2 regions of the Bacillus sp. NP247 genome follow, and region 1 is predicted to be linked to the other one. Evidence: a T-box and tRNA genes for the amino acid it is inferred to sense, from the RefSeq annotation. Region 1 holds a T-box; the other holds one or more tRNA genes.

Region 1 (14,464 bases):
TATATTTATTACTGTTATGTAATTTTTATATAGATAGCCATCTTTATAATATGTAAGTAAAATCTCTTCTTCACCTAAAAATGAAGTTAATAACTTATTTTCAAGCACCTCTTTTGCATCTTGTGTTAAGACTGGACGCGAGACTTTCGTTTGCTCCTGTATCATTTCTTTAATAACTGCGAACTGCTCTGGCATACTGGCAAACGGTTGCCACTTTACCATCCCTCTTCCTTTTGGTATATTAGCATTCTTCACGACTTGTGTCCTCCTAATAATGTGTTTCTATATCTTGCTGTTGCGACGCTTGTGTAGGAAATCCCTCGTAAAATACTGTTCTTACCAAACCGTGTTCGAATTTCGTCCATAACCTTCGTTAATCGCATTTCTTTTTCTCTTTGTATAATGCTATCGAAAAGTGAAATTTGCTCTTCTCCTTCATTAATAAGGTTTGTTAATGAGACACTTAACGATCGAATCGGTTCCCCTTTGTGACGCTCGTATAAAAAATATGTACAAACATTGTAAATATCCATCGTTAAATTTGTTGCTCTATTTAACGTATGTGCCTTTCTTATTCCACCGCCATATTCCTTGCTATATCCAACTGAAAAATGGATTGTTTGAGCGCATTTCTTTTCTCGTCTCAACCTGTAACAAACTTCTTCTATATGCTCTAATAAAATAACTATGAACTCTTCAATTGAGTAATCACGTAATAATATTTGGCTCTTTGCTATAGATGTTGTCGCTGGAACATATTTCTCTGCTATTCTGCTAAAATCAATCCCATTACTATGTAAATGGTAGGATAAGCACCCAACGTCTTGACATATTGCTATGTTAGATTTTCGTGTGCTTTCCTCCAAACCGTACGTACATCTCTCGATGTATACGGCTTTCCACTTATCCATCTAGCTTTCCGCTGTGTAGGTCTTGGTGACACCTTGTACATAATGCTAAGGTTTTCCTTTTCCTTGCTATCATTTTCTTTTCCCACAGCTTTTTGCCTTCTAAGTCTTTCAATTTTTTAACATGATGCATTTCTAAAGGTGCATCACTTTTTCCACACCATTCACATTTATTTGCGCACAATCTCTTGATTAAGCTATTACGCCACCATAGTTGTGAATTTGGTAGATTGTCTTGAACTATATTCATAATCTTGTCTTTTCTTCGAAATCCATCGTTGTAAAAGTAACTGATTCTTTTCTCGGATTTTGTTTGATATTGAATAGCTAAATCTCCCTTAACTTTATATTTTGTCATTACTTTAGCTACAGATGTTTTATGTTTTGCAGCTAGAGTTTTGACGAAACTATATTTCATAAAGTAGTGGAAGCTTTGGAGTGTACAAACGTTTTCTGCAAGACTGTAATAGTTATATAGTCCTCTTATCTCCGCATTGTACGTGTTTAATATTTCTAGTTCGTCATTATTTAGGAGATAAGTGCGATGCCATATTCTCCATTTCCCATCTGCCATGATGCGTAGAGCTCCATATTGTTTGAGCTTTTCAATCCATTTTTCCGAAGGAAGATACAGTTTACATCTCATAATTTGGTGTCTGGTTAGAAATCCATTTTTATCACGTTTAGTAACTGGCATTCTATTTGCTGTGATGTTATATCCTAAGAATCTTGCTTTTTTTGAGCTATGTGTGATTAGTGTTTTTTCTTGTGACAATTCAAGTTTTAGCTTGTCTCTTAAGAAGTTTGTTAGATCTTCTTTAACTTTTACCGCATCCGCTTTGTTACCAATTATCCCCACAAGAAAGTCATCCGCGTATCTGACATATTGAATTCTTTTGTATGAGTCATCCATGGGGTCTCCGAAAGGAGTTTTAAGCAACTCTTCTTTCAAGGATTTATATTTTATAATTCCTTGCTTCTTTTCTTGTTCCGTGAGCTGTCCCCAGTTTTCCTTTAGTTGTTTTCTGTGTTTGTATGTTAGGTATTCCTGACGTTTATAGGCTTTTGTAGTTTTCCTTTTTGCTCCTTTAGAAAACTCTTTTTGGTACTCTTCCATAAAAGTATCTAATTCTGTTAGATACACGTTAGATAAAAGTGGGCTGATGATTCCCCCTTGTGGGGTGCCACTATAGCTACCTCGATACTTCCATTCTTCTAGGTATCCTGCTCGTAGAAATTTCCATATTAGGCGAATAAATTTCTCATCAGTTATCCGCCTTCTTAGTAATGCTATAAGTGTGTGGTGGTCGATATTGTCGAAAAAACCACTAATATCCCCTTCAACGAACCATTTCACCCCAGTGAAAGTTTTACGTACTTTGTGTAAAGCCGTATGACAGCTCCGTTTGGGACGAAAACCATGAGAGCTTTCCTTAAAACTCATTTCATATATCGCTTCGAGTATCATTCGAATAACTTCTTGTAGAAGTTTATCCTTGAATGTTGGTATACCTAATGGACGCTTTGAGCCATTCTTTTTAGGTATGAAGACCCGCTTGGAGGGGTGTGGTTGATAACTCTCATCTTTTAGCGATTCTATTAGGATATTTATTTTCTCCAAACTGAAACCATCGATGTTTTTTCCATCAGTCCCTTTTGTCATATTTCCTTGATTAGAGCTGATATTTGTGTAGGCTTTTAGATAAAAGGCTGGATTGTATAGATTTCTGTAAAGACGATTATATTTATAGTTTTTATTGTTAGACTTTGTTACTAGACTGCCTAATACATCATCTGGATTTCTCATGAGCCTCACGCTCCTTCCATCGTGTATATAGCTGGATAAGCTGTTCCCCTTTGCCTTGTAATAGGCTTTCCCTATCTCTGACTACTACGAGAACTCCGTTACCATGTCAGGTATTCAAGTTCCAGAAAACTATAGCCCTATGGGCTTCCTGATTTAGGTAATCCCCGTTTAGATGTATGTTGACATAGCTATTTGTAATGTCGGATGCGACTTTCACCTTTTATCCTTTACTAGGATTGCCTAATCTATCGTATTGCTGGAATTAGCAGAACTGCAATACTAATTCCCTAAGATTATACAGCGTTTATAAGTACTTTCCGCTGTAGCCGGCGATGGGACTGCTCAGGTTATCGTTCAAGTAATGCAACCTTCATCCTTGTTTACAATTCTCATCTCGCCATTCAGTCGTGACTTAGTACTTAGTCAACTTATGACTTTCCTAACATGCTACACTCCCCGTTTAGTTTCCTTCCCGGATAAGTTAGGTGATGACAGGCGTTGCAATATATCCTGCTGTCTTGCTATCGACAGATTCAAACATACCCCTTACGGGCGCACTAATTCTTCCCCTATTACACCAAACGATTGCTTTAAATATTTCAAAGGATACTGAGCTAATTCTCCAATTGCATGTATACCTTTTCGATTCAATTTCATTTCCGTTTTGTACGATATACCCCAAAATTTACTGAGCGGTCTAATACACCATAACTTCTCGGGTATATCGTCATATGTCCAGTGCGCTATTCCATCTTTATTCTTTTTCGCTTCAATATCCATTGCTACTTTACTCAATAATAAATTAGGCCCTATCCCAATCGTACTTTCAATCCGTGTACGTTCACATATTTCTCGCTTGAACTTTAATGCGAACTCGCACGGATTACTCGCAAACAAATGAATACTCGCGGTCAAATCCATGAAAAACTCGTCGATACTATATTGATGAAAATCTTCTGGCGCGACATACTGCAGAGCTAAACCCGTTATGTAATTTGAACATTTTATATACGTATGCATAATTGGATTTACAATAATAATATCTGGCCGATTCGGTATTTCGTACAACCGTGCCATCTTCTTAACTCCTAATGCTTTTAATGGCGGTGTTGCCGCTAATACGATTGATCCACTCCGATTTACATCTCCTACGACAGCCAATTTTGTATACCGTGGATCAAGTCCTTTTTTAATACATGACACACTTGCATAGAAGCTACGAAGATCTACACATAAAATAATACGATTCGGTAAAAGAGAATAATCATACAAGGTTATCACCCCTAACAAAAGAACATTAGTTCTTTTTAAAGGCGTTTTTATGAAAATATTGGTTAAAATAACCGTACTTTTAAATTTTTTTAAGAAACTTAAGAGATTTCCCTCAATATTCAAATGCTGATGTTATTTTCACCATTAAACATTAAATTGCACATATTTAGCTCTAAACAATCTAATTAGAGTGTACCCCGCAGTAAGAACTGTTAAAGATGATTAAAAAATAATTAATAGAAAATTTCGTGATATAGACTAGAAGAATTTGATCTTTAGAAGCGATCAAGAGGATGTCTTTGAATCGGATTTATCCCAAGAACTGCAGACGCTAAAAGAATTTGTATCAAATGAAAAATCACTTTAAATACCGGACATTAAGATAAAAAAAGGAGTGAGCTAAAATATAGCTCACTCCTTTTTTTACTAGCTAAATATATAAATATTACTTTACTTCGCTGAGAGGTTCTTATAAAAATGTTTTAACTTCTCTTTATTAAAGACCAAGCACAGGAAGATGTTTTCAAGTATGATAAGTGAACGCCAATACAATGCACTGTTTTAATTCTTCAACTGGCATATTATCATTTACAGCAAATACAATCGCTCGATTAAATGTTTTTAGGATACTGTTCAAACACTCTCTCCACTTTTGTATTTTCAATTACATTCACATTGCTCATTCTTTTTTTAAAATAACAATCTAGCCAACAAATATTTTTATATACTCTATCTTACAGATTCAGGGTTTTACTAATACACTAAGGTATTCTATTCAAAACACCTTACCTTTATTTCAAATTCACAATTAATCAACTTTTCATTCAATAGACCTATAAAAGTTATGTTAGCTTTATACTTTTAGTAAACCTTTGTATTATCATCTATATTTTCAATCTTAATAAATTCAAACTCTGCTTCATACCCATCACCTTGTGGACTGCAAGCATAAATGCCAACTTTCATGCAATCTTTTTCTTCAAAAAGGTGAGCCATTCTTATTTGTTTCCATAACCCCCCGTCTAATGAATAATCAACATAGTAATTATTACCCTTTCTTGTTATACGATAGTAAAGAGAATTTAAATCTCCCAAAAATTCCTGACTAGACCAATCAGAATATCCATTCTTTGTTACAACAACACCTAATTTACTATTGTCATCAGGTATATACTCAACAGATGTCTTTAACCAAGTATCTTTTGAAAATCGAACCATTAAACCTGCTTGATCATATTTATTCACTGGTTTAGAGCTTACTTTCGTAATTAATCTAAAGTCTCCATTTAGTTCATAGTATAAAAAATGGCCGTTATCAACTTGAAATTCATAGTGTGTTTTTTGCCAGAAATCTGTCTCTTTATCAGGTTTGATTATTAACTTCGATTTATTGCTATTAACCTCCCAACCTTTAGGTGGGGAGAACCATTTTAAACTTTTATCAAATTCCGCATTATTAAATTCATCTATTAATCTATATTGATTATGCATTATTAATATCTCCTTAACCTTTTATATTTATTATAGAAAAGTACTTACACAGTAAAATTATTTAATCTTGATATGTGACCTCCTAAAAGAATTTCTTCCCGTCTTCATCAACTTAAATAATTCTGTATTCCTCAAAACGTTTATAAGCTATTACACTTTATCTCAAATCAATATCTTTCTCATTTAATAACTTCTATTCCTCTCATGTATGGACGCAATACTTCTGGAATTATAACTGAACCGTCTTTTTGTTGGTAGTTCTCTAAAATAGCCGCTACTGTACGACCTATAGCTAATCCAGAACCATTTAATGTGTGTACCAACTCTGGTTTTGCACCTTGTGTACGGCGGAAACGTATACTTGCTCGACGCGCTTGGAAATCTTCACAGTTTGAGCAAGAAGAAATTTCACGATATACGCCATAGCTTGGTAACCAAACTTCAATGTCATATGTTTTTGCAGCAGGAAATGCCATATCAGCAGTACATAATACAATCACTCGATAAGGTAATTGTAACAATTGCAATACCCTTTCGGCATTTGCTGTTAATTTTTCTAACTCATTGTATGAATCTTCAGGTTTTGTATATTTAACCATTTCAACTTTACTAAATTGGTGCTGACGAATTAACCCTCTCGTATCACGTCCTGCACTACCGGCTTCAGAACGGAAGCATGGAGTATGTGCTGTAAAATTAATAGGTAAATCTTCACTATTTAAAATTTCATCACGATAATAGTTTGCTAATGGTACTTCCGCTGTTGGAATTAAAGAGTAATCTGTTCCCTCTAATGTGAATACATCTTCTTTAAATTTCGGGAATTGTCCTGTTCCTAATAAACTATCGCTATTTACGATAAATGGCGGAATCACCTCTGTATACCCATGTTCTTCAACATGTAAATCTAACATAAAGTTAGCTACCGCTCGCTCCAAACGTGCTCCTAATCCATTGTAATAGACGAAGCGGCTTCCCGTTACTTTTGCTGCACGCTCAAAATCTAGTAATCCTAATTTTTCAGCAACTTCCCAATGTGGTTTTGCTTCAAATGAAAATTCATTTATTTCTCCCCACTTGCGTATTTCGACATTATCATCTTCTGATGTTCCAACAGGCACTGTCTCATTAGGTAGATTTGGTAATGCTAGCAATATTGTATTTAACTCTTCTTCTACATAACGTAACTCATCATCTAACGTTTTAATATTTTCTCCTACTTCACGCATTTCACTAATAAGTTCATTAGCATCTTGTTTTTCACGCTTGAAATTCGCAATACGTTCAGATACTTCATTGCGTTTATTTTTTAACTCTTCTACCCTCACTAACAGTTCACGACGCTTTTGATCTAATTCCTCGAATTTATCTAATTCAAAAAACTCTCCACCACGATAAAGTAATTTTTTCTTTACTTCTTCTAAATTTGTACGTAATACTTTTACATCTAACATGTTTTATTTCCCCCTTAATTAAGTAACAAATCGTATTAAAATTAGGATGTTTACTAAATAAAATACAAAAAACTCCCGTCCCTATAAAAGGGACGAGAGTTAACCCGCGTTGCCACCCTAGTTGAAAGCGCAAAAATATACGCCCTCCACTTAAATTATTAACGGCTTTTAGCCGGAAACGATTACTAACTTCACATTGAAGTGTTCCACATTTCGCTCAAGGACGGATTCACAAGTTCTTTCTATCGGTTTACACCACCCACCGACTCTCTAAAAGAAAAAATACTTGTTACTATTTCCTTTCATCGCTTTCAAACAATATACATTTTAATTATCATCACTTTACAATAATTCTGTGTATTTATCAAGGGATATTTTTAAAAATAAAATATATTCACAATTAATTTACAAACTTATATTTTCCAATATTTATATACAGAAGGAAGTCATAATTTATCTAGAAATGGTGTGAATCCCCCTCTATTTTCAGCATTATTATTTAAACATTTTACACGCGTGGGACAGATTCATGCAATATGCGCAACAAACTGAAGATCTTCGTTTAATTCCTGAATGCCAACAACTTTTTAACTTTATGTAATCTATATAACCTAAAGATAAATAAATTCATAAAACAATGTATCCTTATAATATATTTTTATACGTATATCGACTGTACCGCTATTAAGTTTCAATGCGCCTAGAAATTTCATACACATATATGAGTTATTTTTAATACACTAACATTTCATCTACAAAATTAAGTACCTTTACATTGGTATTTAAATACACTGGTATGAGTAGTTATCATTTTTCATTTAGTTACCCTTTCTTTTGATATGTATGGATATAAGAAAAAACGGAATTTATTTTCACCAAATATCCCGTATAAATTCCCGTATTGAACGGCTATTTAAAAATGGTAACGAATAAGTAAGAGCCATCGGGATAGGAGGGAAAATATAATGAGTGTTTCTATTATAATGATGGGTTTCATCATAGGGGTATTAGTGGGGGTAACAGGGATAGGAGGCGCAGCATTATTGACTCCATTTCTCCTAACATTAGGTATAAGTCCTTCCATCGCTGTTGGAACAGATCTAGTATATAATTCTATCACTAAAATGTTTGGAATATCCCAACACTGGAAACAGAAGACTATAAACTTTAGATTAGTAAAATATCTAGCTATGGGGAGCATACCTAGTGCAGTTATCGCAATAATAACTATTCATTTTTTACCAATTTTTCATTTCAATCGAGAGGGAATCATAAAATATGTATTAGGTTATGTTTTAATCTTTGCAGCAATCTCTATTTTTATAAAAGCCTTTTTCTATAATGAATCTACACAAAATTATTTTCAAAAACAAACTTTAGAACAAAAGAAGAATTTAACTATTTTTATTGGTGCTATACTTGGTTTTATCGTTGGACTTACCTCGGTTGGCTCTGGTTCTTTATTTGCTATTGCAATGATCTATTTATATCAAATGAAAACATCTGAATTAGTAGGAACAGATATTGCACATGCTTTCATATTAGTTACTGTGGCAAGCATATTAAATATGAATTTAGGAAACGTCGATTATATATTAACAATTAATTTACTTATCGGTTCTATTCCAGGAGTCATACTTGGTAGTAAATGCTCCACTAAAATCCCCGTTAAACCTCTTCAAATATTTCTAGCTATCATTATTTGTATTAGTGGACTAAAGTTAGTCACCTCTTAATTGAAAGCGTTTTATACTTTTGTTATATAAGAATGGAGGTTCAAAATGGATTATACAGAACTATATAATTTTATACTTAAGCGAGGACGTGTACCTCATTTTCATAAAGATTTTCCTCTAATCTTATTTTGGAGCCAAAAAAGTGGTTGTACGTCGCTAGCAAACTGGTTTTTTTATCAAATTAATTTATTTGAAGAAGCAATAAATTATGACCCTTTTATTCATAATTATGAGTATGAAGTATACACAAACTCTACAGATCATTTAATACAATTAGCCAACGGATTACAAGCAAAAGAAAAGAATACGTATAAACTAGTAAGAAACCCTTATAGAAGAGCAGTAAGTTCTTTTGCTGCTCTGATTCCATCGCTAAATATTGAGCATCCCGCATGGAAGCCCATTCGACTATTTCTGTATGGTGACGAAACCTGCAATAAACCCATTTCCTTTAAACTATTTTTGTATTATTTAAAAGCACACATGACCAAATTAGATCTAGTAGATCCTCACTTTACCCACCAATATATACAAGGGGAAGAGGAATTTGTTACGAACTATATTTATCTAGAAAGTTTCAACACAGGAATTTCGAAACTAGAAGAGGAGTATAAATTTAAAAAATCACCATTAGATCTATTATCAAAATCTTGGCATCATCAAAGTAGCAAGATGATTTACAAAGGGATTTATGCAGAAGCTGATATTACCAAGCCTCTTTTCCCACGATTACCTACTTATGATAGTTTTTATGACGCAGAAACACTTCAGTTGGTTCAAGAGATATTTGCAAAAGATTTTATTATGTATAATTATGATTTAACTTCTTTTTCTGAACATAAAAGTGTGCAAAGACCCTAGTACTGTTAAGTATGTTATCTGAAAAATGATACGATTTTTCTTCCTATTTATAAAGTGAAACTTTAATCAGTGGGGGTTTTGTTCATCCCCCACTGATTATTAGCCTTCACCAATCGGGCGTTTACGGGCAGTCGATCTCCCGCCTAACTTCTTTGCTCCACCTGAATTTTGAGGTGGGAGTTTTACTGCCCGTTAATGCGGCATAAATTTCCATATACTTTTCCTAATTCTTTTTTTAGTTGTGTTTTTAGATGCTCATTTTCACTTTCTAATAACTTGTTCCTATGTTTTGAATGGTTGATTTTATTTTTCAAAGTTTTTATGATTACATCTTTTTAGGCATCGGATGTCTTTTTTTGTCTTTTTAAAATCATGCATTCCTTCTTGCTGTTGAAGTAACTCTTCAATCTTTTTTCTAATTAAGGGTTCTCTATATAAATATGCTTTAGAAACAAGTGCTTTTTCTGAAACTGAATTAAAATTGATTTTTTGTCCTTCTTTACTCATTAACTGTATTATTTTATTCACTCGATATTGCGCTTTCACTAAGGTTATCACTCCTGACAAAAGAGCATTCGTTCTTTTGTCAGGTATTTCCATGAAAACATTAGTTAAAATAACCACACTTTAAAAATTTTGTTAAGAAAAACTTAAGAAATTCCCCGCTATATTCATAAGAAGTTTTTTCTATACTGAAAAACGTAAATACGTAAAAGGAGAAACAATCATGAAGAAATTTGTACTTTACATAATAGGAATAGGCCTCCCTATATACTTACTACCTTTCATATTACGCGGGGATTTGGACAGATTTAATCCGATTGCTGAAGAAAAAGATGTATACGCCATTGCGAAAGGATATGGCGTTCCGGATTATCATCATAAAGGAAGAGCTATGTACTCACTAAAAGGCGTTGATGAATCAAGGAATGAGAAAGAATATACAGTAGGAACTAACACTCCTAATGATTTCATAAGAAAAACTTACTTAAAGATTCATGTGAAAGGAAAGTATGTCTATTCTTACGATGTTATTTCTGAAAAGGATATTCCGGAGAAAATAAGGGGACAATTGGAGATAGCAAATAAATAAAAGAGCCAATTCGTACGAGTTGGCTCTTTATTATCTCTCCCACCTACCGTTAGGCTATCTTCCTACACATGCTTGGGGTGGGAGAATCCTTTCGGTAAATTTATTACATTCGCTATCATTGTTTTAATAACCATTCTTCAATTACTTTCACTGTTTCATCTTGTTGTGCTTTTGACGTAATTAAGCTAGCATTATCACCTGTTTGCTCGCCATACATGCCGAAATTAGCATGATTCCCCCCTTTTATCATGTGCATAGTTGTATTCTTTGACATTAATTTTTTATTGTTCATTATTTTTTCTACAGTGGCTAAGCCATCTACTTCCCCATAAATTGATAGCATTGGCATCAGCTTGTTAGAGAAATCATCTGCAGGATAAGAACCTAAGAGAATAATACCGTCTACCTTTTCTTCATGTTGAAAGGCATACCTAGAAATCATAGCTCCACCCATTGAATGCCCAGCAACATACCATTTTTGAACTTCAGGATACTTTTCAATTATACTGTCTACCACATTTGTTCCAAGTATCGCTAAGTTTAATGGTAACTTAGGCATTACTACAAAATGCCCATCTTTTGCAAGAGCTTCCCCCAAGTAACTATAAGACTCAACTTCTACTTTAGCACCTTGATAAAAAACAATCCCTACTTTAGCATCTTTCTGTCCAAATACTATATTCTCTTCATCTTTTTTATTATCAACTAAAGCCAAAGCCTCTTTCGTTGGTTTATAAGTAAACTGAGACCAAGTCAAAAAAGTAATACTTCCTACAATTAAGAAGCCTAGTAAAGAGTATAGAGTAATTTTCATCCATTTCTTCACATATATCACCTCCCTAAGATCTGTATATTCTATACTTTAATTATTATTAATATGATTGTCGAATAATCTTAACTAATAAGTTTAGAAAAAATAATACGAGCCCTCAAATGCCGTTTTAAAATAAAATTTTATAAAGAAAAAGCCGATTTCTTTAACGTATAGAAAATCGACTTTAGTTTAGTTGTTACTTTAGTAATAAAAAACACCTTTTTAAGATAACTATGTTTATACTATAAACGTTGATCTTTCTGGAAGTTTAGACGAAAATGATCTTCATCATTATATACCCCAAATTCATACCCTTGCTCTTTATAAAATTTAATAATTTCAGGAAGAGCTTGTAATGTTTGTGCCTTTTCATGCATTAAAACAACTTCTACTTCTTCTGTTGTCTGTTTCTTTACATTTTCGATAATCTGAGTTGGATTATCTTTTAATTTCCAATCATTTGAATCAATTGTCCAATCCCAAACTTTCATTCCAGCTTCTACAATTTGATTACGAATTTCCTCACCCTTTAATCCTGGTGCAGATCCATATGGTGGACGGACTAGTTTAGGAGTTGTACCCGTAATATTATGGATAAAATCTAACGTTTCTTTCATCTCTGGTACAAATTGTCCTTTTTTGTATAACTTATCACTATTATGTGTCATACTATGTGCACCAATATAATGTCCTTCTTTTACTGCTCGTTTTACATTTTCCTGAAAACCTGTATTTTGTAAATTGCTACCTTGCATAAAAAATGTCGAAGCAACATTTTGCTCTTTTAGTACATCTAAAAATTTCCCAGTCAATTCGCTAGGACCGTCATCAAATGTTAAATAAACAACTTTTCCTACTGGCTTTCCATCAGGTCTTTTTTGTTTTGCCGGTGATGTTTCCTTTTTCTTTTCTTGTTGTTGAGTATTAACTTGTTTCATACTTTCCTTAGCTACTCCCTTCGCTGGGGTAGAGTTCCATTCTCCAATTAAAAAGAATGTGAAAAAGGTCGTTGCCAAAACAACTCCTAGAGATATTATTACCTTAGTTAATACACTTGTTTTTTTCTTATTTTGTGATTCTTTCATTATTTTTCGATCCTTCCCTATTGATTTTCATATTAATTATTTATAAGGCTGAGCCTTTCCTCGACTGAATCATTAGTTTCAACCGATATTTACAATAAATAGATTAATAGAGAAAAATAAAGACAAAATGCAGATAATGTCGAAATCAGTTAAAGAATAACGTATTGTATTCACTCTTTAGAAAAGTATTTGTCCCTCTAATACCATTAAGGTAATTCATAAATTTGAAAGCTGGGTATACACCAAAAATAAAAAATACTACTCTTTCTAATTAAAATTTAGAAAGAACAGTATTTTTCTATTTGCCCCTTTTATTACATAATAAAATAATTAATAATGCCATCCACAATACCCTTTTGCGATTTTGTTTGGAATTCTTCTGAATTCATTCTTTTTTCATCACTCGCATTAGATGTAAACCCTAGCTCAATTAAAATTGCCGGGGAAGGATTTTCTCTTAAGACAAGAAAATCACTTCCATGAATGCCTCTATCGTGATTATCTATATTTTGATCAAAAATAGCTTCTTGTACGATTTTAGCTAACTTTTTATCTTTTCTTTTATTAGCCCCATAATGAGTTGTTATTCCATTTACACTTGTATCCTTAAAAGCATCATGATGAATGCTAATATAAAGATCCGCCGAATGGTCTTTAACTACTTTGACACGAGCTTGTAATTCTTCCTTTTGCTTTGTTTCTGGAAGTAAGCTAGTATCCTTTTCACGTGTCAATATAACTTTTGCATCCGTTCTTTCTTCTAATTCTTTCTTTATATTTTGTGCTACTTTTAAATTAAGATCTTTTTCAATCGTTCCAAATTTCTTTCCTTTCGTCCCTCTATCTCCTCCACCATGCCCCGGATCAATTACAATTGTTTTTCCTCTTAATCGTAAATCCTCTTGTGATATATTTTTATGCCCCTTAGCATGTATTAAACTAACTCCTGTGCCCATTATTAATATAATAAATAAAAGCAATATCGCTCTTTTTTTCATTTTAACAATCTCCTTATCAGCTTTTCATTCAGTTTCTAATGAAAATAGTAATGAATGCTGATAAAGATAAAGTGCAGATAATGTCGATTTTGTTTAAAAATGATAAAAACTCCAATTTCTCTATATTAAAATTAAGAAATTGGAGTTTAGTCATTTAACAATAGTTTTTTATTTAAAATAGATAACTAATTAATAATCCTGCTGATAATAAGAAACCAAAAATCGTATTTGTCATCGCTGTTGATTTCATCGCGATGCGCATATACCCGGGATCCTTTGCTCCTTTTTGGAAGCTTTGAATAGCAGAGATTGGCTTTTTCAAACCTAGGAACATAACTAATGCCCAAGGGCTTATATAACCCATCAACACAATTACGGCAATCCATAAATAAGCAATTAAAAAAGCTACAGCTAGTGTTACCACTGCTTTTTCTCTCCCAAGGAGGATTACCAACGTCTTTCTTCCACCTTTAATATCTTCTTCGATATCTCGGATGTTATTCGACATGTTGATTGCACCTACTAAAATTCCAATTGGAATGGAAATCAATATACTTTCAATCGTTATAGTATTCGTTTGAATAAAGAAAGCAATGAGTACAAAACATGTCCCCATTAACAATCCAGAAACTAATTCTCCAAATGGAGTGTACGCAATTGGTAATGGACCACCTGTATATAAATAGCCAACCGCCATCCCAATTAAACCAATGACGACTAACCACCAGCTGCTATTCATACAAATATAAATTCCAATAAATGCTGCTACTACATACAATAAAAGCGCAACTGTTAAAACATTTTTTGGTTTCAATCCATGACGGACAATTCCACCACCGATGCCAACAGAATCAGCGGTATCTAATCCACGTTTGAAATCATAGTACTCATTAAATAAATTCGTTGCTATTTGCAATGCTAAACATGCAAACATCATCGCAATAA
Region 2 (8,109 bases), 2.3 Mb from region 1:
AAGTTGGGGAAAAAGTAAAAGATCTTGATAATGAGCTTCGTACAGTTGAAGAAGATTTAGAAAGATTAATGCTATCTATCCCAAATATCCCTCATGAATCTGCTCCAATAGGTGAAACAGAGGATGATAACGTAGTGGCACGTACTTGGGGAGAAGTGAAAGAATTTACTTATGAGCCAAAACCACATTGGGACCTTGCTACTGATTTAGGGATTTTAGATTTTGAACGTGCTGGGAAAGTAACAGGAAGCCGATTTGTATTTTACAAAGGTGCTGGTGCAAGATTAGAACGTGCTTTGATTAGCTTTATGCTTGACCTTCATACTGATGAGCATGGATATGAGGAAGTATTGCCTCCTTATATGGTAAACCGTGCAAGTATGACAGGAACAGGACAACTTCCGAAGTTTGAAGAAGATGCATTCCGTATTGAAAGTGAAGATTATTTCCTAATCCCAACAGCTGAAGTACCTGTAACGAATATGCATCGTGATGAGATTGTGAGTAAAGAGCAATTGCCGATACGATATGCTGCGTTTAGCTCATGCTTCCGTTCTGAAGCAGGTTCAGCTGGTCGTGATACACGCGGTTTAATTCGCCAACACCAATTTAATAAAGTTGAACTTGTGAAGTTCGTGAAACCAGAAGATTCTTACGAGGAGTTAGAAAAATTAACAAATGATGCAGAGCGCGTGTTACAATTATTAGAGTTGCCATATCGCGTTATGAGCATGTGTACAGGAGATTTAGGATTTACAGCAGCGAAGAAATACGATATTGAAGTATGGATTCCAAGCTATGGTACATATCGTGAAATTTCTTCTTGTAGTAATTTTGAGGCCTTCCAAGCGAGACGCGCGAATATCCGTTTCCGCCGTGAGCCAAATGGCAAACCGGAACATGTTCATACACTAAATGGATCTGGTCTTGCAATTGGACGTACAGTGGCAGCTATTTTAGAGAACTACCAACAAGAAGATGGTACAATTATAATTCCAGAAGTTCTTCGCCCTTATATGGGAGGAAAAACAGTTATTAAATAAGTTAAAACATTCATCGGTATGAGTGATTGGTAATTATGGACGTTGTCAGCAGTGTCATAAAGGAGAGGAAAAGTGAAATTTTCCTTTCCTCATAATTTATTATAGTGGGGTTGACTAACTGTTTTTCTTTTGATATTATATTTGATGTCAATATGGAGGTATACCCAAGTCTGGCTGAAGGGATCGGTCTTGAAAACCGACAGGCGGCGAGAGTCGCGCGGGGGTTCGAATCCCTCTACCTCCTCCAGATATAATTGACAACAGCGCATATAAGTGGAGATTGGAGAACTCGTTACCAACACGTAACGAGTTTTTATTTTAAAACCAATCATAAAGTATGATGTAAGGATACAGTGTCCTTATTACACACTCATATTCCGATGATTATCTTCATAGATATGAAAGGAGTTAACATGGATCTTATTATACAAACGTTTCCTTTAGATGGAAAAACTTTATATTATGTACAATGTCCTGTCTGTAAGAACAATAGAATTTTAAACAGTGGTGCAAATGTGTCGCGCATTATAAGTGATGATACATTTCGTAAACTTTGTGGTTGCACTTGTGATGTAAAACAGGTTGTAAAAAAAGTAGAGGTAACAAAAGAAGCTGAAAAACCAGCTGTGCAAAAAGAAGTAACTCCAAAACGTACAGGGAAATTACTAACAGCAGTAATTAATGGGGAAGAAATGACTGTTAAAGAGATTGCTGAAACATATGATATTAGTACGAGTACTGTTCGTCAGCGTATTAACGCTGGAAAGCCAGAGAGTGAAATTATTGCTCCGACGAAAAAGAAAAAGTAATTTCATAGGAAAACCCGTGCATATGCACGGGTTTTTTATTTTACAAGTTTACGTGTTTGTTTTAAAAAATGTCCAATTTTTTTAATGATTGGTTCGATTGAATCGCCATCTTTTAAAATATCGTATTCATTAATGTTTAATCGTAAAACAGGGCATGAATTAAAGTTATTAATCCAGTTATCGTAACGTCCATGCATCTCTTTCCAATACTCAATTGGTGTTTGCTGCTCCATCGGACGTCCTCGTTCTTGAATACGATCGACAATATCATCAAAAGAACCTTCTAGGTAAATTAATAAGTCTGGATGAGGGAAGTAAGGAGTCATGACCATAGCATCAAATAAACCTTTGTATGTTTCATAATCAGTTTCAGTCATTGTACCCTTTTCGTAATGCATCTTTGCGAAAATACCAGTGTCCTCATAGATAGAACGGTCTTGAACAAAACCGCCACCATATTCGAAAATTCTTTTTTGTTCTTTAAATCGTTCTGCTAAAAAATACACTTGTAAGTGAAAGCTCCAGCGTGTGAAATCAGCATAGAACTTGTCCAAATATGGGTTGGAATCTACTTTTTCAAAAGATGTACGATAACCTAAAGCGTTAGCTAATGCAGTTGTCATAGTTGATTTACCGACACCTACTGTTCCAGCAATAGTGATAACTGCATCGTTTGGTATATCATATTTTTGCCTTAAATTCATTGTTATTTCGGCTCCTTCAAGAGAGTATTTTGAAGAGCGGATAAGATGACATTTAAATCATCAGGATTTCTTACAAAATCCATATCGTCTCCATTAAATTTCAATACTGGAATATCTGGATGGTCCTTTTTGAAAGCATCCATTGCTGTTTCGTAATCTTTTGTAAGCTGTAGCAAGTAATTTGGATCCATATTTTTTTCGAATTCTCTTCCGCGCATCGCAATTCGTTTTTGTAATGTTTCTAGGCTTGCTGTTAAATAAACGATGACATTTGGTACAGGCATATCTTGCGTAAGAATGCGATAAATTTGCATGTACTTGTCATATTGAGAATCTTTTAATGTACGGGATGCAAAAATTAAATTTTTAAATATATGATAATCTGCTACTACAGGCTTCCTTTGATTTAAATACTTTATGTTAATATCCTCTAGTTGTTTGTATCTATTACAAAGAAAGAACATCTCTGTTTGAAAACTCCATTCGTCGATGTCTTCGTAGAATTTTCCTAAAAAAGGATTTTCATCAACAATCTCTTTTAGTAAGTGGAGTTGCATGTGAGTTGAAAGTTCCTTCGCAAGTGAAGTTTTTCCAACACCAATTGGTCCTTCAACCGTGATAAATGGTACTCCGGTCACGCTGTTTCCTCCTTTCAATCAGTGATTTACCGTGACTACTAAAAACACAAAACAGAATTATTGTAGCACAAGAGGGGAGCGAGCGGACTAATTTGATATAAAAAGTTGGAAAATAGATATGTATTAACTAAATTTTATTTGGGATGACGGTACAATATTTGCCTTTAATGTGGCTTCCATTATTTTTAAAGCATGTTCATTATCTTGCTCGTTATTAGAAGCGATACAATCCCGTGGTACATAAAGTGTATAATTTCTCATATGGGCATCATTAGCTGTAAAAAGGATGCATATGTTCCCGGCAATTCCTGTTAAAATGAGATTTTCGATTTTTAAATAACCCAATAAAGAATTCAAAGGTGTTTCATAAAAAGCAGAGTAATGTGGTTTAATAAAAATGTAATCGTCAGTATGCGGAGCAATGGCCTCAATAATATTTTTACTATACTCATTTGTGCAATGAGTAATAAGTTGATCGATATCAGATCTCCAAAGTTGATAGTGATCATTGACATAAATTATTGGATACCCCAATGATTTCATGCTGTCCTTTAATTGTAAAATGGGGTTCTTTATAATTTCACATTTCTGTGCCAGAATGGGCCCGTGGGAGAATTGAAAATCATTAATCATATCGATAATGAGTAAGGCAGTATTTTTCATATGTAATTCCCTCTCTTTCTTCTTTAGGTTGGATTGAATTTGTAAAAGTTATCCCACCTGCAAGAAATGAAAAAGTGTATTTTATTTTTGGTGAAAGGACTATGTTATGGAGCGAGATATATATTTTATGCAGTTGGCAATAGAGGAAGCAAAGAAGGCGGAGGCGATACAGGAGGTACCAATTGGTGCTGTAATTGTGCTAGATGGTGAAGTGATTAGTGTCGCACATAACTTAAGAGAAACTGAACAGAGATCAATAGCTCACGCCGAGCTCTTAGCTATTGATGAAGCTTGCAAAAAATTAGGGACATGGCGTTTAGAAGATACAACGTTATATGTAACATTAGAACCTTGTCCAATGTGTGCAGGGGGAATTGTTTTATCGCGTGTAAAACGGGTTGTATATGGTGCGAGCGATCCGAAAGGTGGATGTGCAGGTACATTGATGAATCTTTTAACTGATGAGCGTTTTAATCATCAGTGTGAAGTAGTGACTGGTGTACTTGAAGAGGAATGTGGTACGTTGTTAACGAGTTTTTTTAGGGAGCTTCGTAAGAAAAGAAAAGAAGCGAAAAAACTAGAGAAAAGTAATGGTAACTAACGTATTTGCATTTTGTAAAAAAACAAGTTATACTGATAATGCCTTATCCAAGGCAACCGAATATTGGTTTTAACTTTGCCGTGCTAAGCGGGGAGGTAGCGGTGCCCTATACTCGCAATCCGCTCTAGCGAGGCCGAATCCCTTCTCGAGGTTATGCTGCTGTAAGGTCTGCCTTAAGTAAGTGGTGTTGACGTTTGGGTCCTGCGCAACGGGACCCCGTGAACCTTGTCAGGTCCGGAAGGAAGCAGCAATAAGCGGGTTTTCTCGTGTGCCGCAGGAGTGCCTGAACCGAGCTAACTGCTTGAGTAACGCTTATGGTACGTAATCGACAGAAGGTGCACGGCAGTTATATATGTATACAAAACTCACCTTAATATAAAGGTGGGTTTTTTGTATGGAAAATAACTTTTGGAATCTATAAACAGAATGGGTTATAATAAATGAGATAATAACCTTTGAGGGAGGCCGTATTTTCGTGTCATACCAAGCGTTATACCGAACATGGAGACCGCAAAAATTCGAAGATGTAGTCGGTCAAAAGCACGTGACAAAAACGTTGCAAAATGCCCTTCTTCAAGAGAAAGCTTCACATGCTTATTTGTTTTCTGGTCCGAGGGGAACAGGGAAAACGACAATTGCAAAAGTATTTGCAAAGGCAATTAACTGTGAACACGCCCCGGTAGCTGAACCTTGTAATGAATGTCCTTCTTGTTTAGGAATTACACAAGGGTCTATTTCAGATGTATTAGAAATTGATGCGGCTTCAAATAACGGTGTAGATGAAATTCGAGATATAAGAGATAAAGTAAAATATGCTCCAAGTGCTGTAGGATATAAAGTATACATTATTGATGAAGTTCACATGCTTTCTATGGGTGCCTTTAATGCGCTTTTGAAAACTTTAGAAGAGCCGCCAGGACATGTTATCTTTATTTTGGCGACAACAGAACCGCATAAGATTCCAGCTACAATCATTTCGCGTTGTCAGCGTTTTGAGTTTCGAAAGATATCAGTAAATGATATCGTTGAGAGGTTATCGACAGTCGTGACAAATGAAGGTACGCAAGTAGAAGATGAAGCGTTACAAATCGTAGCGCGTGCCGCCGAAGGTGGTATGCGTGATGCGCTTAGTCTTATCGATCAAGCTATTTCTTATAGTGATGAGATGGTGACGAGTGAGGATGTTTTAGCTGTAACAGGATCTGTATCTCAGCGATATTTAGGTGACCTGGTAGAATGTATACGTGAAAATGATGTATCAAGAGCGTTACGTATTATAGATGAGATGATGAGTAAAGGGAAAGATCCAGTTCGCTTTATGGAGGATTTCATTTATTACTATCGTGATATGCTTTTATATCAAACTTCACCACAATTAGAACATATGTTGGAACGAGTAATTGTAGATGATCAATTCCGTACGTTAAGTGAAGAAATGCAACCGGAAGTAATCTATGAAATTATTCATACCCTTAGTAAGGGACAACAGGAGATGAAGTGGACAAATCATCCAAGAATATTCTTGGAAGTTGTTATGGTGCAACTGTGTCAGCAGTTTATGATGCAAGCAAACGGCGCAGATCGTTTACAAGCGATTATGAACAGGATGCAGCAGCTGGAGAAAGAGTTAGAGCAAGTTAAAAAGAATGGCGTGCCAGCTGGTGTGCAGCAGGAAGTAAGAGAGACGCGGGCAACACCAAAACCGGTACGAACAGGAAGTATGAAAATTCCTGTTGGACGTGTGAATGAAGTGTTAAAGCAAGCGAAGCGTCAAGATTTAGAACAGTTAAAAGCTGTATGGGGTGAATTATTAGGAAGGCTCAAGTCACATAACAAAGTAGCATTTGCTGTTTTGTTAGAAAATAGTGAACCAGTTGCGGCTTCTGATGATACCTATGTGTTAGCATTTCAATATGAGATTCATTGCAAAATGGCTAGTGAAAATCGAGAAGCGATGGATACATTGGAACAAACTCTTTTCGAATTGTTAAGTAAAAGGTTAAATATGATTGCTATCCCAAAAAGTGAATGGGGTAAAATTCGTGAAGACTTTTTACAACGCGAAGGCGGGGATTCTGAAGAAAGCCCAGAACAAAAGGAAGATCCTCTTATAGAAGAGGCTGTAAAATTAGTAGGGCAAGAACTTATTGAAATAAAAGAGTAATAATAATGAGGAGGAATTAATTATGATGCGTGGCGGAATGGGAAATATGAATAATATGATGAAACAAATGCAAAAGATGCAAAAAGACATGGCGAAGGCACAAGAAGAGCTTGGCGACAAAACAGTTGAAGGTACGGCTGGCGGCGGAATGGTTACTGTTATCGCAAATGGCCATAAGCAAGTTCTTGAAGTGAAAATTAAAGAAGAAGTTGTAGATCCAGAAGATATTGAAATGTTACAAGACTTAGTATTAGCTGCAACGAATGATGCACTTAAAAAGGTTGATGAACTTTCAAATTCTACAATGGGCAAATTTACAAAAGGTTTGAACTTACCAGGTGGAATGTTCTAGGAGGATATTGATATATGCATTATCCAGAACCAATATCAAAATTAATCGATAGTTTTATGAAGTTGCCAGGAATCGGGCCGAAAACGGCGGTTCGATTGGCATTCTTCGTGTTAGATATGAAAGAGGATGATGTGTTAGGTTTTGCGAAAGCGCTTGTGAATGCGAAGCGAGATTTAGCGTATTGTTCTATATGCGGGCATATCACTGACCGTGATCCTTGTTATATTTGTGACGATTCGCATAGAGATCAATCGGTTGTTTGTGTAGTACAAGAGCCGAAAGATGTAATTGCGATGGAAAAAATGAAAGAATATCAAGGTGTATATCATGTGTTGCGTGGTGCCATTTCTCCAATGGAGGGAATTGGACCTGAGGATATTAATATCCCGCAGTTATTAAAGAGACTACAAGATGAAACAGTACAAGAAGTGATATTAGCAACAAACCCTAATATTGAAGGGGAAGCTACAGCGATGTACATATCCCGCCTCTTAAAGCCGACAGGAATCAAAGTAACTCGTATTGCACATGGTCTGCCAGTTGGTGGAGATTTAGAATATGCAGATGAAGTAACACTATCGAAAGCTTTAGAAGGTCGTAGAGAGATATAAGAGGAGAAGGGAAAATGTTCTTTCAAAAAAAGGGTAAGTTGCGTAAAGAGTATGACGATAAGTTAATTGTATTATTAGAAAAGGTAAAGAATGAATGGTTACGTCAGAAGAGACTGGTTGAACAAAGTGTTGAGCCGTCTCAAGATGTACTTTGTTCTTTAAAAATAGCAGAGGCGAAATATTTTTTCTTGTTAAAAGAAGCAAAACGTCGTCCTGTGAAAATGGAACAATGGTAAAAGGTCCTGCTTTTTAAAGCGGGACCTTTTGCTTTTTATCGATTTATTTGTGAGTAACAGGGCTACTGGGATATCAAAGAGGAGAAAGAAAAGGCGGGAATGGAATTAGTTGTATCTAATTGTTAGTGCTTAGAAGAAATATTACTAATTAAAGGTTATAAAGATGAAGTGGTAGGAGTTATGTTATAGATGTTCTTTTTTATCGCCTTGTCCCATACAAATGGATATGTATAGGTCATTCATAAGGAGGAAAAAATGAATTCTACAATTATTATTGTTGGCATTCTT

The links. The T-box of region 1 lies ahead of serS (serine--tRNA ligase). A T-box ahead of a tRNA ligase gene usually reads a tRNA of that ligase, here a tRNA-Ser.
Region 2: it encodes a tRNA-Ser, which carries the amino acid that the T-box ahead of serS (serine--tRNA ligase) is inferred to sense. The anticodon was not compared.

The regions. Positions count from the first base shown of each region.
Region 1 is NZ_CP076653.1:382,540-397,003, forward strand. Features, by position in the region: gene KPL75_RS02090 (YolD-like family protein) at 1-255, opposite strand, end outside; partial or broken gene KPL75_RS02095 (DNA repair protein) at 252-803, opposite strand; gene KPL75_RS02100 (reverse transcriptase/maturase family protein) at 904-2,715, opposite strand; partial or broken gene KPL75_RS02105 (DNA repair protein) at 3,274-3,987, opposite strand; gene KPL75_RS02110 (DUF1349 domain-containing protein) at 4,849-5,478, opposite strand; gene serS (serine--tRNA ligase) at 5,658-6,932, opposite strand; T-box leader at 7,018-7,247, opposite strand; gene KPL75_RS02120 (sulfite exporter TauE/SafE family protein) at 7,898-8,668, shown strand; gene KPL75_RS02125 (sulfotransferase family 2 domain-containing protein) at 8,714-9,529, shown strand; gene KPL75_RS02130 (DUF6262 family protein) at 9,833-10,075, opposite strand; gene KPL75_RS02135 (YxeA family protein) at 10,257-10,622, shown strand; gene KPL75_RS02140 (alpha/beta hydrolase) at 10,738-11,448, opposite strand; gene KPL75_RS02145 (polysaccharide deacetylase family protein) at 11,679-12,521, opposite strand; gene KPL75_RS02150 (N-acetylmuramoyl-L-alanine amidase family protein) at 12,836-13,519, opposite strand; gene menA (1,4-dihydroxy-2-naphthoate polyprenyltransferase) at 13,692-14,464, opposite strand, start outside.
Region 2 is NZ_CP076653.1:2,691,153-2,699,261, forward strand. Features, by position in the region: gene serS (serine--tRNA ligase) at 1-1,043, shown strand, start outside; tRNA gene KPL75_RS14125 (tRNA-Ser) at 1,198-1,290, shown strand; gene KPL75_RS14130 (sigma factor-like helix-turn-helix DNA-binding protein) at 1,457-1,852, shown strand; gene KPL75_RS14135 (deoxynucleoside kinase) at 1,888-2,556, opposite strand; gene KPL75_RS14140 (deoxynucleoside kinase) at 2,559-3,194, opposite strand; gene KPL75_RS14145 (cysteine hydrolase family protein) at 3,318-3,857, opposite strand; gene tadA (tRNA adenosine(34) deaminase TadA) at 3,964-4,458, shown strand; RNA gene ffs (signal recognition particle sRNA large type) at 4,537-4,801, shown strand; gene dnaX (DNA polymerase III subunit gamma/tau) at 4,934-6,622, shown strand; gene KPL75_RS14165 (YbaB/EbfC family nucleoid-associated protein) at 6,648-6,974, shown strand; gene recR (recombination protein RecR) at 6,989-7,585, shown strand; gene KPL75_RS14175 (YaaL family protein) at 7,600-7,821, shown strand; gene KPL75_RS14180 (pro-sigmaK processing inhibitor BofA family protein) at 8,077-8,109, shown strand, end outside.